One region of the Streptomyces sp. NPDC104814 genome, then DNA from elsewhere that is predicted to be linked to it. Evidence: riboswitches for the same ligand, from Rfam matches in the RefSeq annotation. Region 1 holds a riboswitch; the other holds the start of a gene.
What was found. A riboswitch is a leader RNA that binds a small molecule or an ion and turns the genes downstream of it on or off. The one in region 1 is predicted to bind glycine.

Region 1 (7,040 bases):
TGACCCTGCTCAGCGACGGCGCGACCGTGTACGAGTGCACCTCGCCCGACGAGGTGCACGCCCTGCTGCAGGGCGGACAGGGCATTTTCGGCATCGCCGTCGGCGTGGTGTGGCGGGACGTGGAGCACGCGCTGTCGCAGCTGCACGGCGAGCGGGTCGACACGGGCGAGACCCTCGTCGGGCACAACCCGGGTGACGAGCTGGCGCGCCGGCGCAACCGGGCGGTCTAGCCCGGCTCTCGGCTGCCGCGGCGTGACGCGGTGCCGCTCCGCCGTCGCGGGGCTGTGCCGGCCGGGACCGCCGGGCCTGTGCCGGTCTCCGGACCGTCGGGGCGGCGTTGTCAGTGGTGTGGTGCAGGATCGGACATGTGAGGACCGCGCCCACGATTCTGCATCTGGACATGGATGCCTTCTTCGCGTCGGCGGAGCAGGCGTCCAAGCCCAGCCTGCGCGGGAAGGCCGTCGTCGTCGGCGGGCTCGGGCCGCGCGGCGTGGTGGCCACCGCGTCGTACGAGGCGCGGGTCTTCGGGGTCCATTCGGCGATGCCCACGGCCCAGGCGCGCCGGCTGGCGCCGAACGCCGCGTACCTCACGCCCCGCTTCACCTTCTACCGGGCGATCAGCGAGCAGGTGATAGGGCTGCTGCGGGCGCTCTCGCCGCTGGTGGAGCCGCTCAGTCTGGACGAGGCGTTCGTGGACCTGGAGGCCGGGGGAGTCGCCTGGGACAGCGAGTCGGCCGAGCGGGCGGGGCTGAAGCTGCGCGCGGACATCCTGGCGGTCACCGGGCTGACCGGTTCGGTGGGACTCGCCGCGTCCAAGATGATCGCGAAGATCGCCTCCGAGCGGGCCAAGCCGGACGGGCTGGAGCTGATCGAGCCGGGCACCGAGCGGGCTCTGCTCGGGCCGCTGTCGGTGCGGACCCTGCCGGGAGTGGGGCCGGCGACCGGCGACCATCTGCGGCGGGCCGGGATCAGCACGGTCGACGAGATCGTGGAGGCCGGTGAGGACGAGCTGGTCCGGCTGCTCGGCAAGGCCCATGGCCACGGTCTGTACGCCATGGCGCTGGCGCACGACGAGCGTCCCGTGGTGGCGGAGCGGGAGGCGAAGTCGGTCTCCGTCGAGGACACCTACGACGTGGACATCCACGACCGGCTGCGGATCGGGCTGGAGGTGCAGCGGCTGGCCGAGCGCTGTGTGCGGCGGCTGCGCTCCGCCGGGCTGTCCGGGCGGACCATCGTGCTGAAGGTGCGGCGCTACGACTTCTCGACGTTGACCCGGTCGGAGACGCTGCGCGGGCCGACGGACGATCCCGCGGTGGTCCGGGAGGCGGCGCTGAGGCTGCTGGACGCGGTGGACACGACGGGCGGGGTGCGGCTGCTCGGAGTCGGCGTCACCGGGCTCGCCGACTACACCCAGGAGGACCTGTTCGCGCAGGCGGCCGGGGAGCTGGCGCGGGCTGAGGGGCCGCAGGAGGAGGACGCCGCGCAGGCGCCGCAGCCCGTCTCCGAGGGACCTGAGCCGGAGCAGCGGCTCTGGCTGCCGGGGCACGACGTGCGGCACACGGAGTACGGGCACGGTTGGGTCCAGGGCAGCGGCCTGGGCCGGGTCACGGTCCGCTTCGAGACACCCGACTCGGCGCCGGGCCGGGTCCGGACGTTCCGGACGGACGATCCCGCGCTGGAGCCGGCGGAACCGCTGCCGCTGGTGCGGCGAAGACCGGACGCCCCGGCCGCGTACCTCGACGGAGCGGCTTCGGGGGCGGTCGGACCGGGGGCCGGGTCCGCGGCGGAGGGGCCGGCGGTCGACGGCGGCGCCGAGGCCGGCCACCCGGCGGCCAGCGGGTGGAGGGGACCGCCCTCCCCGAGCTGAAGTGCAGGGGAGGGGGTGCGCGGTCCGGTCCGCACGGACGCGCCGGTCCCGACCTGTCGCATGTGGGCGGGCCGTATGGGGGCGGGCGCCGGCGGGAAGGGGATGGGTCCGGAACTGCCCGTCAGGGCTCCTCCGTGCCGGCCACCTTGCCGAAGTCGTGGTCCTGGAGCGGGGGAGGGGCGGTGATGTCGAGGCCGTAGTGGTGGTAGAGCTGGAGTTCCTGTTCCGGGGAGAGGTGGCGGCCCACGCCGAAGTCAGGGGCGTCCTTGATCAGGGCGCGTTCGAAGGGGACGTGCAGGGCGCCCTCGATCAGTTCGCTCGGCTCCAGAGGGACGAAGGCGTCCCTGCTGAACAGACCCGTCCGTATGGCGGCCCACTCCGGCACGCCCGTCGCGTCGTCGAGGTAGACCTCGTCGACGGTGCCGATCTTGACGCCGCTGCGGTCGAACGCCTTGCGGCCGATCAGGTTGCGCGGATCGATCTCGGTCTGCACGGGCCCTCCACTCGCTCGCAAGACTGCTGTAAGCACTACGAAAGAGCACAATCGTGATGGCGGCCACTCGGGGGCCCCGGCGTTGACCTCGCTTGGTAGGCTGACAACGGCTGCTGACCCCGTGCGGGAGAGTCCTCCAGACTTCATCGGAGGCGCCGAAGGAGCAAATCCTCCCCGGAATCTCTCAGGCTCACGTACCGCACGGACGAGGTCACTCTGGAAAGCAGGGCGGGTGCCGACGGCTTCCGCTCTCACCGACGGTGAAAGCCGGGTGCCCTCGGGCGCTCCGGTGAAGCTCTCAGGTCGAGATGACAGAGGGGGAGGCCGTTCGGGTACCCGTGCCGTGGTGCCCCTCGAAGGTCGCGTCAGACCAGGAGGCCTCCGCAATGACCGCCCATCGCATTCCGCTCTCCGAGCTCGAGAAGGGGATTCCCTTCGAGCAGCGTCACATCGGTCCCGACCACGAGGCACGGGCCAAGATGCTCGCCCAGGTCGGGTACGGCTCGCTGGACGAGCTCACCGCCGCCGCGGTGCCGGATGTGATCAAGAACGCCGACGCCCTGGACCTGCCGGGCGCCCGCAGCGAGGCCGAGGTGCTCGCCGAGCTGCGCTCCCTGGCCGACCGCAACCAGGTGCTCGGCTCGATGATCGGCCTCGGCTACTACGGCACGTTCACCCCGCCGGTCATCCTGCGCAACGTCATGGAGAACCCGGCCTGGTACACGGCGTACACGCCCTACCAGCCGGAGATCTCCCAGGGCCGGCTCGAGGCGCTGCTGAACTTCCAGACCACGGTCGCCGACCTGACCGGTCTGCCCACCTCCGGCGCCTCCCTGCTCGACGAGGGCACGGCCGCCGCCGAGGCGATGGCGCTGTCCCTGCGCATGGGCAAGAACAAGAAGGGCCTCTTCCTGGTCGACGCGGACGCGCTGCCGCAGACCATCGCCGTCATCCAGACCCGCGCCGAGCCGACCGGCGTCGAGGTCGTCGTCGCCGACCTCGCCGACGGCATCCCGGCCGACCTCGCCGCCCGCGAGATCAACGGCGTGCTGCTCCAGTACCCGGGCGCCTCCGGTGCCGTACGCGACCTCAAGCCTGTCATCGACCAGGCGCACGAGCTGGGCGCGCTGGTCACCGTCGCCGCCGACCTGCTGGCGCTGACGCTGCTGAAGTCGCCGGGCGAGCTGGGCGCGGACATCGCGGTCGGCACCACGCAGCGCTTCGGCGTGCCGATGGGCTTCGGTGGTCCGCACGCCGGCTACATGGCCGTACGCGAGAAGTTCGCCCGCAGCCTGCCCGGGCGGCTCGTGGGCGTGTCCGTGGACGCGGACGGGAACAAGGCGTACCGGCTGGCGCTGCAGACGCGTGAGCAGCACATCCGCCGGGAGAAGGCCACCAGCAACATCTGTACCGCGCAGGTCCTGCTCGCGGTGATGGCCGGCATGTACGCCGTCTACCACGGTCCGGACGGCCTCAAGGGCATCGCGCGGCGCACGCACCGGTACGCCACGATCCTCGCCGAGGGGCTGAAGGCCGGCGGCGTGGAGATCGTCCACGGCGCCTACTTCGACACCGTCACCGCGCGGGTGCCCGGCCGGGCCGCCGACGTCGTCGCCGCCGCGCGGGAGGGCGGGGTCAACCTGTACCCGGTCGACGCCGACCACGTCTCCCTCGCCTGCGACGAGACCACGACCCGCGACCAGCTGGCCGCCGTGTTCGGCGCCTTCGGCGTCGCGGGCGACATCGAGGCGCTGGACGCCGCCGCCGGTGAGGCGCTGCCGCAGGACCTGCTGCGCTCGGACGCCTACCTGACCCACCCGGTCTTCCACCAGCACCGCTCCGAGACCGCGATGCTGCGCTACCTGCGCAAGCTGTCCGACCGCGACTACGCGCTCGACCGCGGCATGATCCCGCTGGGCTCCTGCACGATGAAGCTCAACGCGACCACGGAGATGGAGCCGGTCACCTGGCCCGAGTTCGGCCAGCTGCACCCCTTCGCGCCCGCCGGGCAGGCCGAGGGCTACCTCACCCTGATCCACGAGCTGGAGGACCGTCTCGCCGAGGTCACCGGCTACGACAAGGTCTCGCTGCAGCCGAACGCCGGTTCGCAGGGCGAGCTGGCCGGTCTGCTGGCCGTGCGCGGCTACCACCGCGCCAACGGCGACGAGCAGCGCACCGTCTGCCTGATCCCGTCCTCCGCGCACGGCACCAACGCCGCCAGCGCCGTGATGGCCGGGATGAAGGTCGTCGTCGTCAAGACCGCCGAGGACGGCGAGATCGACGTCGAGGACCTGCGGGCGAAGATCGAGCAGTACCGTGACCAGCTCGCGGTCCTGATGATCACCTACCCGTCGACGCACGGTGTGTTCGAGGAGCACGTCGCCGACATCTGCGCCCAGGTGCACGAGGCCGGCGGCCAGGTGTACGTCGACGGCGCCAACCTGAACGCGCTGGTCGGCCTCGCCAAGCCGGGTCACTTCGGCGGTGACGTCTCCCACCTGAACCTGCACAAGACGTTCTGCATCCCGCACGGCGGCGGCGGTCCCGGCGTCGGCCCGGTCGCGGTCCGCGAGCACCTCGCGCCGTACCTGCCGAACCACCCGCTGCAGCCCACCGCCGGCCCGGAGACGGGCGTCGGCCCGGTCTCGGCCGCGCCCTGGGGCTCCGCGGGCATCCTGCCCATCTCCTGGGCCTACGTCCGCCTCATGGGCGGTGAGGGCCTCAAGCAGGCCACCCAGGTGGCCGTGCTGTCCGCGAACTACATCGCCAAGCGCCTGGAGCCGCACTACCCGGTGCTCTACACCGGCCCCGGCGGCCTGGTCGCGCACGAGTGCATCATCGACCTGCGACCGCTGACCAAGGCGACCGGCGTGAGCGTGGACGACGTCGCCAAGCGGCTCATCGACTACGGCTTCCACGCGCCGACGATGTCCTTCCCGGTGGCCGGCACGCTGATGATCGAGCCGACCGAGTCCGAGGACCTGGCCGAGCTGGACCGGTTCTGCGACGCGATGATCGCCATCCGTGCGGAGATCGAGAAGGTCGGCTCCGGCGAGTGGCCCGCGGAGGACAACCCGCTGCGCAACGCTCCGCACACCGCCGGCGCGCTCGGTGGGGAGTGGGAGCACGCCTACAGCCGCGACGAGGCCGTCTTCCCGGCGGGCGTGTCGGCCGCGGACAAGTACTGGCCGCCGGTGCGCCGTATCGACCAGGCCTTCGGTGACCGCAACCTGGTCTGCTCGTGCCCGCCGCTGGACGCGTACGAGGACTGAGACACCCTGAGGTGAGTGAGGGCCCCCGGATTCGGGGGCCCTCGTTCCGTTTCAGGCGGTGGCCGTCAGGCGGTGGCCGTTTCAGGCGGTCGCCAGGGCCACCTCGGTGGCCTTGATCAGGGCGACGACCGAGGAGCCCGGAGACAGCGCGAGGTCGGTGGCGGCGTCGTTGGTGATGGCGGCGGTCAGTTCGGTGCCCTCGACGGCGATCCTGACCGTGGCCATCGCGCCGCCGCTGGTGACGGCCGTGACCGTGCCGGGCAGCTGGTTGCGGATCGACAGGCCCTCGACGGGGCCTGTGGCGAGAGAGACCTCCGTGGACTTGACCAGGGCGTGGACGGCGGAGCCCGGGGCGAGGCCGAGGTCCTCGGCGGCGTCGAGGGTGACGGCGGCGGTGAGTTCCCGGCCGCCCTTCAGCTGGATCCGGACGGTGGCCATGGCCTCGCCGGACCGGACGGCGGTGACGGTGCCGGAGAGCTGGTTGCGGATGCTCAGGGTCATGGCGCCCCACCGTAGCGCCGATGTCCGGTCAGGCCGGGTATGCATGGGTCTGCGTCGCCTTGACCGTCGCCCAGACCGGCGCACCCGGGTGCAGGTCCAGCTCGGCCGCGGCGACCGTGGTGAGATCGGCGGCCAGCGGCAGCTCACCGGTGAGACCCGCCCGGATCTGGTCGCCGTGGGTCTCCAGGCCGGCCACCTCGCAGCGCCACAAGTTGCGGGCGCTGGAGCCGGTGGGGCGCTCGCGGTGCAGGGTGACGGCGCTCGGCGGGAACGCGACGAAGGCATCGCCGGTGAGGTGCTCGGTGGTGGTGATCTCGGGGCCCGCCTCCAGGGTGACGGTGTGGCCGTCGGCCCGGCCGCGGTAGAGGTTCAGGCCGACCAGCTGCGCGATGTAGTCGGTGCGCGGGCGGCGGGCGATGTCGGCGGGGGTGCCCTCCTGGACGACCCGGCCGTGCTCGATCACCACCAGGCGGTCGGCGAGGACCATGGCGTCCAGCGGGTCGTGCGTGACCAGGACGGCGACGGCCTCGAACTCGGCGAGATGGCGGCGCAGCTGGGCGCGGACCTCCAGGCGGGTCCGGGCGTCCAGGGCGGCGAGCGGCTCGTCGAGCAGCAGCAGCCGGGGCCGGGTGGCGAGCGCGCGGGCGAGCGCGACGCGCTGGGCCTGGCCGCCGGACAGACGGCGCGGTTTGGCGCCGGCGTGCTCGGCGAGACCCATGCGCTCCAGCCATGCGGCCGCCTCGGCGCGGGCCTCGGCCTTGCTCGCGCCCCGGCAGCGCGGCCCGAACGCGACGTTATCCAGAGCCGTCAGATGCGGGAAGAGCAGGTAGTCCTGGAAGACGACGCCCACCGGGCGGGACTCGGGCGGGGTGCGGTCCAGACCGGCGCCGTCGAGGCACAGCCGGCC
Region 2 (7,040 bases), on a different contig from region 1:
GCAGGTGGAAGACGATGGTCTTGTCGTCCGGCGTGTCGATCGCCTTCAGGCCCAGGTGGTCCGCGGAGGTGTCCTTGTAGGGGCCCTTGTACTCGTTCTTCGGGTCGAGCACGTCCTTCAGGTAGGTCGGGCCGCCGGAGAGGACGTCCTGCGCCCAGATGCGCTCGATGCCGTACTTGAGGTCCTTGGAGGTGATCGGCTTGCCGTCCTCCCAGGTGCTCCCGTCGCGCAGCGTGTACGTGTAGGTCTTGCCGCCGTCGGTGACCTTGGCGAGACCGGTGGCGAGGTCCGGGGTGAGGGTGGCGCCTTCCTTGCCCGGGGCCGGCTTGTTCGTGACGAGCTGGCGGCTGTAGTAGCGGGAGAAGTTCCACATGAAGCCGTAGTAGCCGCGCGTGGTGTCCCACGAGTCGGCGTCCTGGGCGGCGCCGAACCTCAGCGTGCCGCCCTTCTTGGCCAGCGAGGCCTGGGCGACCTTGTTGTTGGCGGCGTCGAAGCCGGCGGCACCGGACTTCGAGCCCCCGTCGTCGCTGCCGCCGCCGCACGCCGCCGTGGTCAGCAGCCCGGCGACCACGAAGGCGGCGGCCATGGCCTGCTTGTGCCGCCCTGAGGTGCGTTGCGTAGTCACGATCTCGGATCCTCCGGTTTTGATGAGAGACCCCGTGCCAGGTGCTGCCACGGGTCGCTTGGGGTACGGCACTTCAGCGGGAGCCCTTGGGGTCGAGCGCGTCGCGCACGCCGTCGCCGAAGAGGTTGAAGGCAAGAACGGTGATGAAGATCGCCACGCCGGGCACCACCATGTACATGGGGTCCGAGTCGTAGTAGTCGATCGCGCTCGAGAGCATCTGGCCCCAGGAGGCCGTGGGCGGCTTGACGCCCACGCCCAGGAAGCTGAGTGCCGCCTCGGTGAGGATGTTGGTGGGGATCATCATCGTCGTGTAGACGATGATCGGCGCCACGAGATTGGGCAGCAGTTCCTTGAAGAGGATGTACAGCCGGCCGGCGCCCAGGGACCGGGCGGCCTCCACGTACTCGCGCTCACGCATCGAGAGTGTCTGGCCGCGCACCACGCGTCCGATGTAGGGCCAGCCGAAGAAGCCGATGACCACGACCATCATGAACACGCGCACGCCGGTGCCGGACAGGCCCAGCATGTTGTTCGGCATGACCGAGACCAGCGCGATGGTGAACAGCAGCTGCGGGAAGGCGAGCAGGCCGTCCATCACCCGGCTGACCAGGGAGTCGACCCAGCCGCCGAAGAAGCCGGCCAGGATGCCGAGGACCGTGCCGAGGACGACGGCGACGACCGCGGACAGGAAGCCGACCAGCAGGGAGATCTGCGCGCCGTAGAGGATGCGGGCGAAGATGTCGCGGCCGTTGACCGGCTCGACGCCCAGCCAGTGCTCCCCGCTCATGCCGCCGAGCGACCCCCTGGGGGTGCCGAACAGCGGGTCGATCAGGTTCTCGTGATAGTCGTTCGGGTCCTGTCCCACCGCGCCGGTGATCACCGGGGCGAGCAGGGCGACGACGATAAGGAGCAGCACGACGACGCCGCCCGTGAGGGCGAGCTTGTCCCGCTTCAGGCGCTCCCAGGCGATCCGTCCCAGGGACCGGCCCTGGACGGCCTTGGCGCCGGTGGTCGCAACCGCCGCTTCCTCGGCCGCGCTCGGGGCCGCTTCCGCGGTCGGCTCGTGCAATGGTGCCGTCATCTGGCAGGGACCCCTCTCAACCGGCGGTAGCCGGCCCGCACTTGCCGCTGTGGCGGCATGGTCAGTCCGTCGTACGAAGTCGTACACAGGGGCGACTGGGCCCCTTGGAGCGGGAGTCTTCAACGCATTGGCGAGCAGTTGCCAGACTTGGTGAGGAAAGGATGCGTAAACGTGATGCGGTCTGGGGACTTCCGTTATCCGGACAGCGGGTGGCGCGGGCCGGACGGGGACCAGTGGGGGCGATTCGGGCAGGCCGGGATCATCTGCCGCGATCTACGCGCGCAGAAGGGTGCCGGGGCGCGGTGAACCGCGCGGGGGATCAGTACCGGCCGGGGGCGGGCGGGTAGCCGTAACCGGACGCCGGCGCCTGGGGCGCGGCGGCCGCGTGCGCCTCACGGTCGTAGAACGGGCGCGCGTTGGCGCGCATCCAGAGCACGACCGGGTCGTGGTCGTCGCTCATCGCGACGGTCGACACCGGCAGCCCGTCCGGCACCGCGCCGAGGGACTGCTGCATCATCGCGCGTACGGCGTCGACCGCGGCCGGCGAGGTGTCGTAGACGTCCAGGCCGATGGCGAGGTACGGCGCGCCGAGCGCGGGCTGCACCCACGCGCGGCGCAGGGCGCGCAGCGGCGGGGTGCGGTGCGCGTTCTGCGCGAGCAGGGCGTAGAACTGCGGGATCTCGATGGCCGGTTCCGTCAGCCGCAGCGGGCCGGCCGGCTGGCGGTCCAGGCCGGTGGCGATGCGGCGCAGGTCGAGCCAGGGGATGCCGAGGCCGCCGCCGGGGGCGTGCGGATTGAGCCACAGGCCGTGGTGGTCGGGGTAGAGCGCGCGGGCCACCTCGAGGCCGTCGGCCACCTCGTACGAGCGGTTCCAGCCGCTGGCGCTCAGCTCCTGGGCGGAGGTGACGCAGGGCGCGTAGCCGTGGCCGTCGACCTCCATCGTGCCGTACTGGGCGTCCGGGGAACCGGCCTGGCCGTGCCACAGCAGCATCCAGACCTGGCCGGTGGCGGGGGTGGCGAGTGCGCGCAGCAGCGCCTCGTAGGCGTCGTACCGCCCGGGCGTCACCTGGCGCAGCATGTGCTCGACCTGGCCGGTCGCGGCCGTGCCGCTCGCGCTCACTTCGAATCGCCCTTTCGTACAACACCCTCGACCGAGCTATGAAACCAGGTTAAGTGGCGCCTGGGGAGGACCGGGGAGAACGGTGCGTGGCCCCGGGCGGGTCAGCCGCCCCTCGTGTAGAAGGGCCGCACCTTGTCCCTGAGCCAGATCGCCACCGGGTCGTCGCCCGCGAGGTCCAGCAGGATGAGGTTCACCGGCCACGGGGCCGGGGTGGTGCCGAGGGCCCGGCCCAGGGCGTCGAGGGGGGCGTTGCGCAGGTCGCCTTCCCATTGGGAGAGTTCGACGCCGACGAACATGACCGGGTCGGCCGTCTCGATCACGGCGAGGCAGCGGCGGGCCGTCAGGACGGTGCCGGTCGCCTCGAACTCGGCGGAGGCGGTGGCGAGGAAGCCGACGGGGTCGTCCTGCCAGTCCGGCTCGTACAGGCGGACCCGGCCGCCGCTCGCGGGGCCGTCCAGCGGGGTGCGGCCGGCCCGGCACACCTCGGCCACCGCCTGGGGCGGCAGCGGTATGCCGACCAGGCCGCCCGGGTTCACCGCGATGCCGACCTGCGCCGGCAGCCCGCGCGCGAACTCCACTGCGGGCGCGACGGTGTACGACATGTGGGCGCCGGCGACCTGGCGGAACTGCTCCTCGGAGCTGAAGACGGGGACGTAGGCCTGGCCGGCGATCTCGGTGGTGGGCAGGTCGAGGGGGCCGCTGTGCGGGCCGCCGCCGTGGGGAAGGGGGATCCACAGGAAGCTGCGGCCGAGCACCTCCACGATCCGGCCGCCGGCTCCCGGGACGCCGAGGGAGGCCGACAGCACCTCCTCCAGCTCGTTGCCGGGCCATCCGCCGTGGGGATGGGGGTGCGTCTGCGCCGGGAAGTCCGCCGGAAGGTCGGCAGGGAAGTCCATCTCTCCACCATCTGCTTCGAACCGCTGCTGTGGCTGAAAGGCTAACCGCACGGCGGTTCAGCCGGTGAAGGCGATCCGCCGCAGGGCGTTCGCCGCGTCCCGGTCGAGGAGGACCGCCGCGTCGCAGCCGGCCGGCAGGTCGCCGCGCTCGACGGCGGACAGCAGACGGGCCGTGGCGCGGCGATGGCGGTGGAAGGCGTACCGGGAGACGCCGCGGCCGCGTGCGCGCTGGCCGGTCAGGGCGGTGTCCGGGTCGGTGTCGAGCAGCAGCAGGTGCAGGGTGCCGCCGCGGCGGCGGGCCGTGCGCGCCAGCCAGCCGCGCACCCAGGACTGTGTGCCGCAGTCGTGCACGACGACGCCCTCGCCGCTCGCCAGGGCGCGGCGCAGGGCGGCGTAGTGGGCGAGGCGGACCAGCGGGCGGTAGAGCGCGTAGGGCAGCAGGCGGGACAGGCGGGCGTCGTAGCGGTCGCGGGTGTCCTGGGAGTCGACGCGCAGGCCCGGTACCGCGCGGCGCATCAGGGTGGACTTGCCGCTGCCGGGCAGTCCGGTGACGACGACCAGGTCGCACGGGCCGAAGAGCAGGGCGTGCGGGCTGCGGCCGGCCCGCTCGCGCAGGTCCCGCACCACCGGGCCGGTCCGTGTCTCCAGGGCGGGCGCCGCCGGCTGCGAGGGCAGCGTGAGGCCCGGGGTCGTCGCGTACGCCGTGATCCTGTCCACCGTCATCGTCCTCCCCTGGCGTTCAGGTGATGACCTGCCCAACGCAGGTAAAGAGAAGGTAATGCGGATCGCCTCCCGGTTTCGTGTACGTACCGCCACAACCCGGTTACAGATGCGGCCTGCCGTCTTCGGGCGAGGCGTGCAATGATGAGCCCGCCAACTGCATACCGGCCGTTTGAATCCGCGCGGGAGAGTTCCCAGCCCAAGGCTGGGGCGCCGAAGGAGCAAGTCCCTCCCTTGAATCTCTCAGGCCCCGTTACCGCGCGGGCGAGGCACATCTGAAAAGCGGGCCGTCCACGTCGGCGGCCCCACCCAAGGTGCAAGCCAGGACCGTGAGCGGTCATGGCGAACCTCTCAGGTTCCGATGACAGATGGGGAGGAACTTCCTCGCCCTGTCCTTCCCCTGGGAGACGACCGACCGATGAGCAGTACCGAACTCCGTCTCACCGCGCTCGATGCCGTGCATCGCTCGCTCGGCGCAACCATGACCGACTTCGCCGGCTGGGACATGCCGCTGCGCTACGGCTCCGAGCGCGACGAGCACAACGCCGTACGCACGAAGGCCGGGCTCTTCGACCTCTCCCACATGGGCGAGATCACCGTCACCGGCCCGCAGGCCGCCGCCCTCCTCGACCACGCCCTGGTCGGCAACATCGGCGCGGTCAAGACCGGCCGCGCCCGCTACACCATGATCTGCCAGGCCGACGGCGGCATCCTGGACGACCTGATCGTCTACCGGCTCGCCGAGACCGAGTACATGGTCGTCGCCAACGCCTCCAACGCCCAGGTCGTGCTCGACGCCCTCACCGAGCGCGCCGCCGGCTTCGACGCCGAGGTGCGCGACGACCGCGACGCGTACGCGCTGCTCGCGGTGCAGGGCCCCGAGTCCCCCGGCATCCTCGCAAGCCTGACCGACGCCGACCTCGACGGCCTGAAGTACTACGCCGGCCTGCCCGGCACCGTCGCCGGCGTCCCGGCGCTCATCGCCCGCACCGGCTACACCGGCGAGGACGGCTTCGAGCTGTTCGTGAAGCCGGAGCACGCCGTCGAGCTGTGGCAGGCGCTGACCAAGGCCGGCGAGGGCCTGGGCCTGGTCCCGTGCGGTCTGTCCTGCCGGGACACGCTGCGCCTGGAGGCGGGCATGCCGCTGTACGGGCACGAGCTGACCGCCGAGCTGACCCCCTTCGACGCCGGGCTCGGCCGGGTGGTCAAGTTCGACAAGGAGGGCGACTTCGTCGGGCGCGAGGCGCTCGCCGCGGCCGCCGAGCGCGCCGAGTCCAGCCCGCCGCGCGTCCTGGTCGGCCTGGTCGCCGAGGGCCGCCGCGTCCCGCGCGCCGGGTTCCAGGTCGTCGCGGACGGCAAGGTCATCGGCGAGGTGACCTCGGGCGCCCCCTCTCCCACGCTGGGCAAGCCGATCGCCATGGCCTACGTGGACGCGGCGCACGCGGCGCCGGGCACGCCGGGTGTCGGCGTCGACATCCGCGGTACGCATGAGCCGTACACGGTCGTGGCGCTGCCGTTCTACAAGCGGCAGAAGTGACACTGGCGTAAGCCCTCCGACGTGACATGGGGCACATCGCCCCTGGTCACGCGCGTCTTCGCAGTCCCCCATTCATCAGCACAGACCCGCGTACAGGAGAATTCAGGCCATGAGCAACCCCCAGCAGCTGCGCTACAGCAAGGAGCACGAGTGGCTGTCGGGCGCCGAGGACGGCGTCTCGACGGTCGGCATCACGGAGCACGCGGCCAACGCGCTCGGTGACGTCGTGTTCGTCCAGCTCCCGGAGGTCGGCGACACGGTCACCGCGGGCGAGTCCTGCGGCGAGCTGGAGTCGACCAAGTCCGTCTCGGAGCTGTACTCCCCCGTCAACGGTGAGATCACCGAGGTCAACGAGGACGTCGTCAACGACCCGTCGCTGGTGAACTCGGCCCCCTTCGAGGGCGGCTGGCTGTTCAAGGTGCGCGTCACGGGCGAGCCGGACGACCTGCTCTCCGCCGCCGAGTACGACGCCTTCACCAACGGCTGAGAGGTCGCAGGAATCCCATGTCGCTTCTGAACACGCCCCTGCACGAGCTCGACCCGGACGTGGCCGCCGCGGTCGACGCCGAGCTGGACCGCCAGCAGTCCACCCTGGAGATGATCGCCTCCGAGAACTTCGCCCCCGTGGCGGTCCTCGAGGCCCAGGGCTCGGTGCTGACCAACAAGTACGCCGAGGGCTACCCCGGCCGTCGTTACTACGGCGGCTGCGAGCACGTCGACGTCACCGAGCAGATCGCGATCGACCGGGTCAAGGAGCTGTTCGGCGCCGAGTACGCCAACGTCCAGCCCCACTCCGGCGCCTCCGCCAACCAGGCCGCGCTCTTCGCGCTGGCCCAGCCCGGCGACACCATCCTGGGCCTGAACCTGGCGCACGGCGGCCACCTCACCCACGGGATGCGGCTGAACTTCTCCGGCAAGCAGTTCAACGTCGTCCCCTATCACGTCGACGACAACGGCCTGGTCGACATGGCCGAGGTCGAGCGGCTCGCCAAGGAGCACCGCCCCAAGGTGATCATCGCCGGCTGGTCGGCGTACCCGCGTGAGCTGGACTTCGCGGAGTT

Region 2: linked by a shared signal. The riboswitch ahead of gcvT (glycine cleavage system aminomethyltransferase GcvT) and the one ahead of gcvP (aminomethyl-transferring glycine dehydrogenase) in region 1 are both predicted to bind glycine.

Annotation. Positions count from the first base shown of each region.
Region 1 is NZ_JBVJOL010000004.1:510,476-517,515, reverse strand. It holds gene ACZ64A_RS18275 (MerR family transcriptional regulator) at 1-230, shown strand, start outside; gene ACZ64A_RS18270 (DNA polymerase IV) at 368-1,867, shown strand; gene ACZ64A_RS18265 (PRC-barrel domain-containing protein) at 1,989-2,360, opposite strand; glycine riboswitch at 2,475-2,570, shown strand; gene gcvP (aminomethyl-transferring glycine dehydrogenase) at 2,747-5,632, shown strand; gene ACZ64A_RS18255 (TOBE domain-containing protein) at 5,714-6,133, opposite strand; gene ACZ64A_RS18250 (ABC transporter ATP-binding protein) at 6,162-7,040, opposite strand, start outside.
Region 2 is NZ_JBVJOL010000003.1:522,376-529,415, reverse strand. It holds gene ACZ64A_RS15505 (ABC transporter substrate-binding protein) at 1-625, opposite strand, end outside; gene ACZ64A_RS15500 (ABC transporter permease) at 699-1,706, opposite strand; gene ACZ64A_RS15495 (enhanced serine sensitivity protein SseB C-terminal domain-containing protein) at 2,026-2,826, opposite strand; gene ACZ64A_RS15490 (enhanced serine sensitivity protein SseB) at 2,928-3,722, opposite strand; gene ACZ64A_RS15485 (AAA family ATPase) at 3,780-4,445, opposite strand; glycine riboswitch at 4,616-4,711, shown strand; glycine riboswitch at 4,712-4,820, shown strand; gene gcvT (glycine cleavage system aminomethyltransferase GcvT) at 4,861-5,979, shown strand; gene gcvH (glycine cleavage system protein GcvH) at 6,089-6,466, shown strand; gene ACZ64A_RS15470 (serine hydroxymethyltransferase) at 6,484-7,040, shown strand, end outside.